3 regions of the Rhodococcus sp. Q1 genome follow, and region 2 is predicted to be linked to each of the others. Evidence: riboswitches for the same ligand, from Rfam matches in the RefSeq annotation. Region 2 holds a riboswitch; each other region holds the start of a gene.

Region 1 (4,542 bases), on a different contig from region 2:
GCCGCTGGGCCGCATCCACGTCGCGCGTCCGCCGACGCGCAGCTGCCGGGCGAGCGACGATCTGCACATCCACACCGCCGACCTGGACGGCGACGTCGTCGACGTGGACGGTCTGCGCGTCACGTCGCTCGCTCGTACCGTCGTCGGGAGCTCCAGAGCGCGAAACGGTCATCGGTGCGCTCTACAACCCGCTCCGATGACCGGTTCGCGCTCTGTTACACCGCCTTCAGACCGAGCGAGTCGCGCAGGGTCGACCCGGAGTATTCGGTCCGGAACAGGCCGCGGCGCTGCAGTTCCGGGACCACGAGGTCGACGAAGTCGTCGAGGGAATCCGGATAGGCGGGACACATCAGGTTGAAACCGTCGCAGGCGCCCGCGGTGAACCATTCCTCGATGCTGTCGGCGACGGATTCGGGGGTGCCGATCATCGTCGCGTGGCCACCACCCGCTGCGAGGTAACCGAGCAGCTCGCGCAAGGTCGGGCGGCGTGTCTCGATGATGCGCTGCACCGTCGCATAGCGGCCCTGCGGACCGGTGAACTCCTCGATGGGCGGCAGGTCTCCGACGGGAGCGTCGAGATCGTGGCGCGTGTAGTCCTGACCGGTGAAGACTCCGAGTTGGGCGAGAGCGGCGTCGATGTCGAGCAGAGCGTCGAGTTCCGCCTTCTTCGCCCACGCTTCGTCTTCGGTGCGGCCGACGTAGGTCACGAGCCCCGGCAGGATGGCGACCGAACCGGCGTCCCTGCCGACGGAGGCGATGCGTGCACGCAGGTCGGTGGCGTACTCGAGCGCCGCGGTCATGTCCCACGCGACCGAGTAGACGGCCTCGGCGTGACGGGCCGCGAGGTTGCGGCCGGTCTCCGATGCTCCGGCCTGGAACAGCACGGGGCGGCCCTGCGGGCACCGCGGCACGGTCAGGGGACCGTCGACGCGGAAGTGCTTGCCCCGGTGATGGATCGGACGGATTGCGTCGGAGTCCAGGAACCTGCCGCCGGCCCGGTCGACGAGGATACCGCCATCGTCCCACGAATCCCACAGTGCGCACAGCACTTCGATGAACTCCTCCGCCCGGGCATATCGTTCCGCGTGCGGCGGGAGCGCGTCGAATCCGTGGTTGCGCGCTTCGTCGTCGAACATCGAGGTGACGATGTTGGCTCCTACGCGGCCACCACTGATGTGGTCGAGCGAGGCCAGCATCCGTGCCGCGTGGAACGGCGTGAAGAAGCTTGCCGAGACGGTGGTGACCAGACCGATGTGCTCGGTCGCGCGCGCCATGGCCGCCAGCGCGGTGAGGGGTTCGAGGAACCAGGTGGTGCCCGCCGTGTACTTCGGGTTGACGCTGTGACCGTCCGCGAAGAACACGGCGTCGAGGCGTCCTCGTTCGGCGGTGCGGGCAAGCTCCTCGAAATATGTGATGTCGCCGATGCGTTCGGCGGCGGAGCCTGGATGGCGCCATGCCGCAGAGTGGTGCCCGACGCCGTAGAGGAAGGCGTTGAGGTGGAGGGTGCGTGGTCCGGGCATCAGTTCATCACCAGTCCCCCGTCGACCACCAGGTTCTGCCCGGTGACGGCCCGCGACCAGTCGGATGCGAAGAACAGCACCGCGGCCGCGAAATCCTCGGGAGTGGTGACCTTCCGCAGCGGCGTCGACGACGCGATGAGATCGAACACCGCCTCCGGCGTCGCCGACGATGCGTCGGTCGTGCGCAGTAGACCACCGGAGACCATGTTGACGCGGATCCCGTCGGGGCCGAGGTCGGCGGCGAAGGTGCGGGTCAGCGACAGCAGCGCGGCCTTGGCGGCGGTGTAGTCGTGGTACGGGACCACCGGATGCTGGAACAGATTGGTGCCGATGTTGACGACGCTGCCGCCGCCGGCTTCCCGCATGCCCGGCAGTGCCGCCTGGATGACGTTGACGGCACCACCGACGACCCCATCGAACTGGGCACCGAATTCGGCGTATCCGATCTCGTCGGCCTTGGCGCGGGCGTCGCCGTTGAACGAGAAGTCGGGCAGGGCGTTGTTGACGACCGTGGTGACGGGTCGCCCGAAGTGCTCGCGGGCCCGCGCGAACAGCGACTCGACCTCGGCGCGGTCGGTGACATCGGCCTTCAGAGCGACGGCACGCTCGGGTCCGATCTTGTCGGCCAGTTCGTGCGCGCTCTCGCCGCTGCGCCGGTAATCGAGAACGACGGCGGCTCCTTCGTCGGCGAACGCCTGCGCGATGCTGTGGCCGAGGCCGCGACCGGCACCGGTGACGAGGACGATCCGGTTCTGCAGTGACATCTTTCTGTGCCTTCCCTGTGTCGGGAAGGGTGCGTGAGGGCGACAGACCTCAGGCCTGTCGCCGGCTCGGCATCCCTTCGCTCGCATAATCGAGATCAGGTTCGACGGGTGTTCTCTCAGCCGTGTCCGGCACCCCGTGTCGAGTCCTGCGGACAGGTTACACCTCGGGATCTCGACCCCTTCGAGACCGTCGGCGTCGGCATTCATCGGATCGTCACATCACCGACCCGGGAACTTAGCTCAGATCGGCGTTAAAATGAGCCTTTCCTGACCCGACCCGTGAAAGGAGATTCCGACGCACTCGCCGGCCCCCTACAACGCTCCCTACGTCCCCCTTTCGCAGCAGGTCGGAGACGCCCCGCCGCTCGACCGTGCCCCGGTCCTCGGACCCGCGCGCCACGAGGACGTCGTGTGGTTCGAGGACCGCTACGCGATTCCCATCACCACCACCACGCCGGACGAAGCGCAGATCGAGGACGTGCTGTTCCTGCGCCGCGTGCTCGACCGGGCGCGCATCGACTACCTGCTGGTGCGCGACGACAGCGAACGTCCGATCCTGGCGATCGACCGGTCCGATCGCAAGAGGCTGCGTGCCGCTCTCGCCGAGGGATGCTCCGACGAACCCTTCTACTCGAAGGCCGTCGGTTCGAAGCGTCGCTCGACCCTCGTCGCGGACGGACACCTGTCGCCCGCCAAGAAGGATCGGGTGTTCCGGCTGTTCCGCCCGCGGGTCGAGCTGACCAGCGGGCTGCGGTACGGCGCGTCGAACGGCGTGGACATCGAGCTGTGGACCTACACCGACGACGAAGTGATCATGCCTCGCCCGAATGCTCTGACCCGCACGACCGCACGGCGCGACGAGATGCGCCGGACGACCGTCGAACGGTACGGGCAGCTGTGGCCCACGATCGAAGGCATGTTCGACCGCCATCCCGGCGACATCCCGTTCGAGATCGACCTCGTGTTCTCCTGGGTCGACGGGTCGTCGACGTCGTTCCAGGCCGAGCGCGCGAAGCTCATGCAGAACTATGTCGTCGGTGAGGGTGACGACTCGCCGGCGCGCTACCGGCAGATCGACGAACTCAAGTACGCCCTGCGTTCGGTCCACATGTACGCACCGTGGGTGCGGCGGATCTTCGTCGCCACCGACTCGCCGCGACCGGCGTGGCTCGCCGACGATCCGCGCGTGACGTTCGTCCGCAGCGAGGAGTTCTTCGCCGACCCGTCGGCGCTGCCCACCTACAACTCGATGGCGGTCGAGTCGCAGCTGCACCACATCCCGGGGCTGTCCGAGCACTTCCTGTACTCGAACGACGACATGTTCTTCGGTCGCCGGGTGAGCCCGAGCCTGTTCTTCTCCGGCGGCGGCGTCGGCAAGTTCATCGAGTGCGACGTGCGGATCGGTCTCGGTCGAAACCACTCGTCGCGCAGCGGTTTCGAGAACTCCGCCCGCCTGAACCGGACGCTGCTGCAGGACCGATTCGGGGTCACCATCACCCGGCACCTCGAGCACACGCCGGTCCCGCTTCGCAGGTCGATCATGGCGGAGATGGAACAGGAGTTCGCGGACGAGTTCGCGGCGACGGCAGCGAGCCCGTTCCGGGCTGCCGACAACATCTCGGTGACGAATTCCTTCTACCACTACTACACACTGCTGACCGGCCGTGCGGTACAGCAGACGACGGCGAAGGTGGCATACGTCGACACCACGGCGAAGACCGGACTGCGACGGCTGGACACGATCCTCGCTCGGCGCAACCTCGACCTGTTCTGCCTGAACGACGGCAGTACGCCGGAAGTCGACCTGGAGTTGCGGACGGCGAAAGTCACGCAGTTCCTCGAGCGGTACTACCCGATTCCGGCGCCCTGGGAAACCGACTACCCGGGTCGACCGGACATCGACTAGACGCGAACGGTGAGGTCGGGGTTCTCGGGGATGCGAATGCCGGCTTCGGCCAGACGTCGCGCCGCATCCTGGGCCGTGTGGGGCTGCCCGGCGGTGGCGTAACTTCCGCTGGGCACCACCGAATGCACGATCGTGTCGGGATAGACGTGCACGAGGTTGAAGCCCTGCGCGCCGTCGTGCCCACGCTGCGACCCGACCGGAACGTTCAGATCCTGCGTGTAACAGGTCGACGAGGCAACCGACACCGGGATGCCCGCGAACGTCGCCGAGGTCGAGTAGTGCAGGTGGCCACCGAGGATGGCACGCACATCGGTGCCGCGCAGCACCTCGGCGAGACCGGCCTGGTCGCGGA
Region 2 (4,542 bases):
TCGTCGCGCACGACCTCGGTCCGGTGTTCGACCAGCCCATCTGACACGGTTCCTGGGCGCCCGCGACACCCGGCGCCGCGACGGCGACGACAGTGCCCATGAGCCCGGCAGCGGCGGCAGCGAGAATTCTGTGTGCAACTGTCATGCCCGGGGATCGTACAGACCGATCGGTAACCCGTCGCGCAATAATCGGAAAACCCCTGAACACCAAGGTGCTCAGGGGTTTCCCGTACCGGTCACGGCTCCATCGGCGAAGATGCCTGGGCCCAGAAGCGTTTCGGGATCCGGCCGGCGTGCCGGGCACGGAATCCCGCTTCGACGGCGTGCCGCATCGCGGCGGCCATCAGCGCGGGATCCTTCGCGCGGGTGACGGCGGTGGCGAGCAGGACTGCGTCGCACCCGAGTTCCATCGCGAGCGCGGCGTCGGAGGCGGTTCCGATCCCCGCGTCGAGGATCACCGGCACGCCCGCGGCCTCGACGATCATCTCGATGTGGTGCGGGTTCGAGATACCGAGGCCGGTGCCGATCGGCGAGCCGAGCGGCATCACCGCGGCGCATCCGACATCCTCGAGTCGCCGGGCGAGGACCGGGTCGTCGGTCGTGTACGGCAGGACGACGAACCCGTCGTCGACGAGTTGCTCGGCCGCCGAGACGAGTTCGATGGCGTCGGGCAGCAGTGTCCGTTCGTCGGCGATGACCTCGAGTTTCACCCAGTCGGTCTCCAATGCCTCCCGGCCGAGTTGCGCGGTCAGCACCGCTTCCTTCGCACCACGGCAACCGGCGGTGTTCGGCAGCGGTTCGATACCGAGGCGACGCAGCAGATCGAGGACACCCGTTCCGGAGGCCGCGTCGACGCGGCGCATCGCGACGGTGGTGAGCTCGGTGCCCGACGCGACGAGCGCCTCCTCGAGCACGGCCAGGTTCGCCGCACCACCGGTACCGGTGATCAGCCGCGAGCCGAAGGTGCGGCCGGCGATGGTCAGCTCCGGCAGATCTGCGCCGGGATCGCGTGTGTCAGCCACCTTGGACCGCCGTGAGGATCTCGATGCTCGCACCCCGGGGCACCGGCTCCGACCATCGTCCTCGCGGGCACACGACACCGTCGACGGCGACCGCGATTCCCTTCTCGGGCAGACCGAGCTCGTTCAGCAGCTGCGCCACCGTCGGCGCCGCGTCGTAGTACTTGTCCTCACCGTTGACGGTGATGCCCACGGACACCTCGTTCGTCATCCCACACTCGCTTCCGTAATTCGTCGGGGACAGGCGTATTTCGCATCGGCCAGCGACCGCCCGCCGAGTTCGGCGAGCACCGCGTCGACGGTGAGGGGCGTGAGCAGCACACCGTTGCGACCGTGCCCGGTCGCGGCGACGACACGATCGGAGACCCGGCCGATCAGCGGCAGGTTGTCGGGCGTCATCGGGCGCAGGCCCGCGCTCGCCTCGAGCAGCTCGTACTCGCCGAGCGCCGGAAAGATGATCTCGGCATCGGCGATCAGATCGCGCACACCCGCCACCGTGACCTGCGTGTCGGACGCCTCGTACTGCGTCGCCCCCACCACGAGACCGTCGTGGCGCGGAACCAGGTAGGCGGGACGCCCGTGGACACTCGCGCGCACGGTGCGTTGCGGCGGCGGGGTCGCGCCCGGCCGCACCCGCAGGCGCAGGATCTCGCCCTTGACCGGGCGGACCGGAAGGTCCGGCCACAGACGTGCCGAGGCCACCCCGGCCGCGAGCACCACCTGGTCGTCCGGCAGGTCGGCCGGGTCGTGCACGGCGGCGTCCGAGAAACGCACTCCGGCGCCGGTCGCCGCGACGCGCAGGGCGTCGACGAGCGCACGGTTGTCGACCGACGACTCGGTGGGGGCGAGGAGTCCGAGACGGACCTTCGGACCGAGGGACGGCTCGAACTCCCGGATCTCGGCGCGGGAGAGCAGCCGCATCTCGTGCCCCTGCTCCCCCACCCATTCGGCGACGGTCCGCAGGTCGGCCGCATCGGCCGCATCGAGCGCGACGGTCAGGGACGCCTGGGCGGTGAACACATCGACGCCGGTCTCCGTGCGCAGCGCCTCCGCGAAGCCGGGCCAGCGGTCGAGGGAGGCCGCTCCCAGGGACAGGACGTGGTCTTCACCGGGCCAGCCCTCGGACAGCGGTGCCAGCATTCCTCCGGCCACCCACGAGGCTCCGCTACCAGGATTCGGGTCGTGCACGGTCACGATGTGTCCCGCGCGGGCCGCGCGCCATGCGATCGACAGCCCGATCACTCCGCCACCCACGACGGCCACAGTTGCCATTGGTCCACCTCACTCCCTGCGCCGGCATGATCCGGGTCAGGTCATAACGGTCGGGGCCGGCAGGCCCCCTCTCAGCCCCGCGATCCCCGGGACTCCCGTGTCGTCACTTTCGCTCTAGAGGCTACCGTCTTGTCCGTGACCACCTATCGCGGCAACCATCCCGACCCGCGCGGCCGACTCGCCACCGCCCGGCTGTACCTGTGCACCGACGCCCGCCGGGACACCGGCGACCTCGCACGGTTCGTCGAGGAGGCCCTCGCCGGTGGGGTCGACATCGTCCAGTTGCGCGACAAGGACTCGGCCGGCGAGAAGAAGTTCGGACGGCTCGAGGCACGCGACGAACTCGCGGCCCTCGAGATCATCGGCGAGGCGTGTGCACGCCACGGAGCACTCCTCGCCGTCAACGATCGCGCCGACATCGCGCTCGCAGCGGGCGCCGACATCCTGCATCTCGGTCAGGGCGACCTGCCGGTGCGGCACGCGCGGCAGATCCTCGGCGACGAGATCGTCATCGGCCGGTCGACGTCGAGCCGGGCGCAGGCCGCGCTCGCCGACATCGAGGAGGGCGTCGACTACTTCGCGTCCGGACCGGTGTGGGACACCCCGACCAAGCCGGGCCGTACCGCGGCGGGGCTGGAGGTGACGCGCGAGGTCGCGCAGTCGCAGCCGGCACGACCGTGGTTCGCGATCGGCGGCATCGACCTCGAACGGCTCCCCGAGGTGCTCGACGCCGGTGCCACGCGGGTCGCGGTGGTCCGGGCGATCACGAAGGCAGACGATCCGCGGGCCGCCGCGGCTGCACTGAAAGCGGCTCTGCCGGTCTGAAGACCGGTACGGCAGGGCGCTACAGCCAGCCCAGCACGGCCGAGGGCGACATCGCGAGCGTGCCCTCGGGCAACCGCGCGCGCAGACCGCGATCCGCAGTGACCACGACCGTCACTCCCGGGTCCACCACGGCCGTCGCGGTCGCGGCGAGCCGGGCCAGTTCGTCGTCGCCGCTGCCGTCCGCGGTGTGCACCGGGATCCGGACGTCGTCGATCGTCGCGGCGCGGGCGTGGCCTTCGAGGACCGCCTCGACGCGGGGCACCCAGCCGAACGACCCGTCGGGAAACTCGACGGTGCGGGGCAGCGCCGCGGCGAGGTCGGCGAGCAGGGCGGCGGTCGCACCGGGGCGGTCGCGCCACCACCCGGTGGGGCCACCGGCCCCCAGCACGTTCGCCGTGTCGAGCAGCATGCGCACCGGCGCGGTGCGCAGCGACGGCCATGCCTCGGCGAAACCGCTGTGCAGCGGCATCGTCTCGACGTCCGGTTCCGGCACCCAGCGCAGTTCGGTGCTCTCCTGGTTGAGGCTGGTCACGAGCGTCTCGGCGGCATCGGCGACGACGGTGGTGTAGGTCCACCCACCGGCGAGACCGGAGGTGACGCGTTCGGCACGCACCGTCACCGCCTCGACGTCGATACCCGCCTCTTCGTGCGCTTCCCGCACGGCTGCGTCGACGGTGCTCTCGTGCGAGTCGCGGGCACCACCGGGAAGGGCCCAGGTCCCACCTTGGTGCGACCATGCCGCCCGATGCTGCAGGAGTACCGCGGGCCGACCGTCCGCCAGCGGAGCGCGCAGCAGCAGGCCTGCGGCGCCGTGCCGTCCCCAGCGCTTCCCGCCGTCCGGGCCGGCCGCCCAGCCGTCGCCGTCTCCACGCATAACGTCCGCCTCTCCGATCCGCCTCGCCCGGGCCTGTGCCCGGTACCGGATCCCGCCGTCCGTGGACGGCAACAATACCGCCGGGCTGCTTATATGCTCCCCTCAGACCGCTCGACACGAGGAAGGGAGTGCCCGGTGGACGTGCGGATCACCCCTCCTTTCGCTCCCATCGGGAGCCACGTGCGCGAGACTGCCGGTACGGACGATCCGGACGCCCGTGTCGATCGCTTCCGCGCCCTGCTGCGATCGACCCCGGTCCGGTTGCTGATACTCGGGGCGGTGCTCACCGTGTTGCTCGTGGCCTCGGCCGCGGTGTCCGCGACCACCGTGTCCGGCCGGCAGGCCACCCACGACCGTCTCCTCGTGTCCGTCGAACCGCTCGCGAGCGCGGCCCAGAATCTCTACAGCGCGCTCTCGGTGGCCGACGCGGCCGCCGTGACGGGGTTCATCTCGGGCGGGCTCGAACCGGAGGCGGTGCGGAGTCGCTATATCAGGGCCACCGACGAGGCGGCGGAGTATCTCGTCATCGCTGCGACGGGGCTGACGGACGCC
Region 3 (4,542 bases), on a different contig from region 2:
CGAATCCAGCGCCCCGAACGGCTCGTCGAGCAAGAGCACGTCGCGCCCTTGCAGCACGGTGCGGGCGAGCGACGCGCGTTGACGCATGCCACCCGACAGTTGGTGCGGAGCAGCATCCTCGAAGCCGGACAGGCCGAAGGTCGGCAGCAGCTCGCGGGCGCGGGCTCGGGCGTCGGATCGTCGCACACCCTGCACCTCGAGGCCCAGGGTGCAGTTGTCGAGCACCGTCCGCCACGGGAACAGCAGGTCCTTCTGCGGCATCAGCGCGACCCGTCCGGGCGCGGCGGGAAAGTCGCCGATGAGAACCTCACCGGCGTCGGGCTGTTCGAGTCCCGCGACGATCGAGAACAGTGTCGACTTGCCGCACCCGCTCGGTCCGATGAAGGACACGAATTCGCCCGGCGCGACGGAACAGTCGATGCCGTCGATCACCGCCCGGTCGCCGTACGCCTTGTGGACCGACGCCACCGTCACTGCACTCATGTCGCATCCTTCGTGAGCGCCCACGGCGCGACCAGCCGTTCGACGACGTACGTCAGCGCGTACAGCGTGAGCGACAGGACGGCGGTGACCGCCACCGCCGCGAGCACGAGATCGGTTCGGAACGAGTTCTTCTGGGCGCTCATGTAGATGCCCAGACCGGATGTCGCGCCGACGTATTCGGCGAAGACCGCACCGACCACCGCGTAGGTGATGCCGATCCGCAGGGCGGTGAAGAAGCGGGGGAGTGCGCCGGGCAGGCGCACGTAACGGAACTGCTGCCACCGCGACGCACCCATGCTGCGCAGCAACGCTCCCGCCTCCCGGTCGGCCGCCGCGAATCCTTCGAGAAGACCGATGGCGACGGGGAAGAACGTCACCAGCGCGATGACGAGGATCTTCGGCAACAACCCGAAACCGAACCAGATGATCATCAACGGCGCGATCGCGATGATCGGCAGGGTCTGCGACACCACGAACAACGGCACGAAGGCCTGTCGCAACCACGGTGAGAAGTCCACCGCGATCGCGAGAGCCCACGCGAGTGCCAGTGACACGGCGAACCCGACGAGGGTCACCTGCAGCGTGGACCAGGCGTGCCCGGCGATGTCGACGCGATGCACCCACCCCTGCGTGAGAACGCGTGCGGGGGAGGGCAACACCTGCGGGCGGATACCGCTCACCACGACGTACGTCTGCCAGATCCCGACCAGCACCCCGGCGACGAGTACGGCGGGAACGAATCGACGTGCGCGGCCCGTGTTATCGGTCTTCGAGATAGTCATCGGTGACATAGGTCGACCAATCAGGCTCGGTCGTCAACGGGCTGCCGTCGGGTCCGGACAGCAGGCCGTTCTCGTAGAGAAACCGGGCGTAGCCCGACCATTTCCCGGCGTCGAGGACCCCGACGGCACCGGAGGCGTCGCGCATGTACTCGGCGGCGAGCATGCGCTGACTCTCGTAGACGAGTTCCTCGTCGGGGAAGGCACCCGGATTCGCGTCGATCAGGGCGCGTGCCCCGCGATCGGGGTCGTCGGCCGCGATCCGGTAACCCTGGTCCAGAGCCTGCACGAAAGCGCGGGCCTGCTCCGGGTTCTCCGCCATCCAGTCCTCGTTGCCGTCGACGACGATCGCATACGCGTCCGGGAAGCCGTAGTCGGTGAAGCGGAAGTACCGCATCGGCAGGCCGCGGTGCTCTGCCTCGAGACCCTCCCATGCCAGGTACGACACGGTGAAGTCCGCGGTGGACGAGTAGACCGCCTCGTACGAGGACGTTCCGAGCGTCACGTTCTCGAACTCCCCGCGGCCGCCGTCGTTGCGGATCACCTCGGCGAGCATCTCGTCCTCACCGGGGTTCGCGAAGCCCGCGAAGGTCTTGTCGTCGAGATCGGCCGGCCGCGTGATCTCGGCATTGTCGGCCCGCACGGCGATTCCCGTCGCCCAGTGCTGCAGAGGTGCGAGGACCGCGACGGTCCGCGACCCGGCGGCCCTGGCGATGGTGGAGCCGGCGTGCGTGGAGATCCCGAACTCGGCGCTCCCGGCGTCGACGAGGGTGTCGGGCGTCGCATTGTTGTACGGCAGGATCTCGACGTCGAGGCCTGCATCGGTGAACAGCCCCTCCTGCTGCGCCACGTACAGGCCGGTGTGGTTGGTGTTGGGCGTCCAGTCCAACGCGAATCGGATGGTGTCGCTCCCGGAATCGGACGAGCACCCGGTGACCGCGGAGAGTGCGGCGACGAGGGTGAGCAGTCCGGCGAGAGTCCGCCGCGCGTTCACTGCGCGGAGCGGGAGCGGAACGATATGGGGGCAGGCACGGTCATGTCGGGACATCCCTTCGTCAGCATTACCTGATCAGGTTCGACGGGTGTGATCTCAGCCCCGCTCGTGCGGAGCACCCCGTGTCACGGGCGACCCTAGCACTGCGGCTCCCACACGCACCTCCGGGGCGGCGTCGGTCCGCGTACGACTACGCGACGCGAGGATGGCGAAGGGTCCGTCGGTGAACCCCGACGGACCCCTTCTTCCGCTGTTTCCCGTGGAGCAGACCCCGCTCGACGGTATTCGGGCGTACGAACCGCTTCGGCGGTGTTCGATGCACACGAACCGAGCGGGGGGTGCGTGCATCGATGGGAGCCGTAGAAGCTGCTGCGGTGATCGGAAGTGCCCTGACGGCACCGATGGTGTCAGGACCGGCACCGGCGTCGCGTGCCTCTCGTAGGTCGGACTCGGACAGACACTGCACGACCAGTACGAGCTGTGGCACCACGAACTTCCCGATCCCGCGCAGCCGAGGCGGAAAGTGTTGTGCGGCGGACATTCTCTCGGCGGTTTCATCGCCGGCTACTTCGCGGAACGGGACTTCGACGGAGATCGGTCTCGACGGCGTTCCCCGGTCTGTTCGGTGACGTACCCAAGGCGTCGCCGGAGGTCTTCGCAGATCCGGGAAGCGTCCACCGGTGGCTCGACTACGACGAGGTGGGCACAGCGGCGTCGTCACCCCGACGAAACGCGGTGCACCGATCGGGGGGGAGCGAGGTGACGTCGATTGCGGAGCCGGCGCGGAATCACACCGCCCGAGCCGGTGCCGCAGGCACCGGCCGACTACGCGGCCGGGTGAGGTGCGATCAGGCGCCGCGTGCGGAGAAGAGTGAGGTGTAGTCGTGCGGGCCGCTCACCTCGGCGACAGCGGTGACGGCTTCGATCTCGGCGTCGGCTTCCGGAGTGGTGGGCGCGAGGAAGAGAGGGTTGTCGAATTCTTTGTTCTGGCTCATGGCCGTCCTTTCGGGTGCGGTCGGGGAGACCCCGGCCGTGGGGCAATGCGAAGAAGAGGGGCCGCGGTACACGCGGCGGGGAACTCTCACGTCCGGTCCGGAACCTTCGGGCACCGAGGTGCGAGGTTGCTCATCCCATGCGAGCCGAACGATGCTCCCACCCTACACCAGAAGCTTCGCGCGACGTTTGATCGGCGAGTTGCGTGGGAAGACACTCGGCATGGCTACCTACAGAGTGATCGATCCGACCGGTAACGTCGTGGACACCAAGGAAATCGAGAGCGCGGACGACGCTCACGCCTGGTTCGTCGACCAGCGCGCCGACAACAGTGAACTCGGCTGGCGCATGGAGGCGCAGAACGAACAGGACGGTACCTGGCACTTCTTCGACGACACCGAAGGCACCTCGAAATAGAGCCCACACGCACGCGGTGCCGGTAGTCGCAACTACCGGCACCGCGTGTATCGGGGACTACTTCTTGAAAGCGTCCTTGACGTGCTCGGCGGCATCCGAGACCTTGTCGCCGGCCTGCTTCAACCCGCTGGAGGTCTGGTCGCCGCGACCCTCGGCTTCGAGATCACGATCACCGGTTGCCTGACCGGTGTTCTCCTTGATCTTGCCGCCTGCTTCTTCTGCCTTGTGCTTTGCCTTGTCGACGAAGTCGGCCATGGGTCCTCCTATGTCATCGAACGTTGCCCTTACGGAGTACCCGACTCGAACCGAGCGAAACCGAACACGGCGTACTCGTCCGTGTCAGACTTCGACGACAGACAGCCAGGAGGAGATCGATGTCGCATCCCACCAACCCCGGGCCCGAGGGCGACGACCCGATCGGTGACGCCCCGGACGCCGACCCCGAACTCGTCCGCGACGGTCCCGTGCAGCACCGTCGATCCGCGGGGGCGGTGATCGCCACCGTCGCGGTGGTCGTCGTGATCGTCGTGCTGCTCGTCGTCCTTCTCTGAGCGCGGCGAGGGATCACAACCAGTCCCGCTTCTTGAACAGCACGTACAACGCGATCGCCGACACCGTGATGATCGCGACTCCGGTGAGCATGCCCCACCACTCGCCGAAGCCGGGATAGGGCACGTTCATGCCGTACCAACCGGTCACAGCGGTGGGGACCGCGATGATCGCGGCCCATCCCGTCAGTTTCTTCATCACGATGTTCAGACGGGCGTCCTGCAGCGACAGGTTCGTCTCGAAGACGGTGTTCACCATCTCGCGGAGCGACTCGGTCCACTCCGCCGCCCGCATCACGTGGTCGTACAGGTCGTTGTACGAGCTGTC

What was found. Region 2 has a riboswitch for thiamine pyrophosphate ahead of thiO (glycine oxidase ThiO). Riboswitches for the same ligand answer to the same signal wherever they lie in the genome.
Region 1: another riboswitch for thiamine pyrophosphate. It lies ahead of EQ874_RS21330 (3-oxoacyl-ACP reductase); the one in region 2 lies ahead of thiO (glycine oxidase ThiO).
Region 3: another riboswitch for thiamine pyrophosphate. It lies ahead of EQ874_RS12515 (ABC transporter substrate-binding protein); the one in region 2 lies ahead of thiO (glycine oxidase ThiO).

What each region holds. Positions count from the first base shown of each region.
Region 1 covers NZ_SDMJ01000011.1:81,656-86,197, forward strand. The annotation lists gene EQ874_RS21325 (LLM class flavin-dependent oxidoreductase) at 216-1,520, opposite strand; gene EQ874_RS21330 (3-oxoacyl-ACP reductase) at 1,520-2,284, opposite strand; TPP riboswitch at 2,340-2,431, opposite strand; gene EQ874_RS21335 (stealth family protein) at 2,694-4,190, shown strand; gene EQ874_RS21340 (phosphodiesterase) at 4,187-4,542, opposite strand, start outside.
Region 2 covers NZ_SDMJ01000005.1:253,386-257,927, forward strand. The annotation lists gene EQ874_RS16915 (hypothetical protein) at 1-145, opposite strand, end outside; gene EQ874_RS16920 (thiazole synthase) at 237-1,022, opposite strand; gene thiS (sulfur carrier protein ThiS) at 1,015-1,230, opposite strand; gene thiO (glycine oxidase ThiO) at 1,227-2,291, opposite strand; TPP riboswitch at 2,288-2,400, opposite strand; gene thiE (thiamine phosphate synthase) at 2,427-3,116, shown strand; gene EQ874_RS16940 (NUDIX hydrolase) at 3,136-3,990, opposite strand; gene EQ874_RS16945 (hypothetical protein) at 4,171-4,542, shown strand, end outside.
Region 3 covers NZ_SDMJ01000004.1:59,609-64,150, reverse strand. The annotation lists gene EQ874_RS12525 (ABC transporter ATP-binding protein) at 1-483, opposite strand, end outside; gene EQ874_RS12520 (ABC transporter permease) at 480-1,265, opposite strand; gene EQ874_RS12515 (ABC transporter substrate-binding protein) at 1,243-2,256, opposite strand; TPP riboswitch at 2,293-2,389, opposite strand; gene EQ874_RS22895 (hypothetical protein) at 3,105-3,251, opposite strand; gene EQ874_RS12505 (hypothetical protein) at 3,472-3,666, shown strand; gene EQ874_RS12500 (CsbD family protein) at 3,724-3,921, opposite strand; gene EQ874_RS22890 (hypothetical protein) at 4,041-4,217, shown strand; gene EQ874_RS12495 (magnesium transporter CorA family protein) at 4,231-4,542, opposite strand, start outside.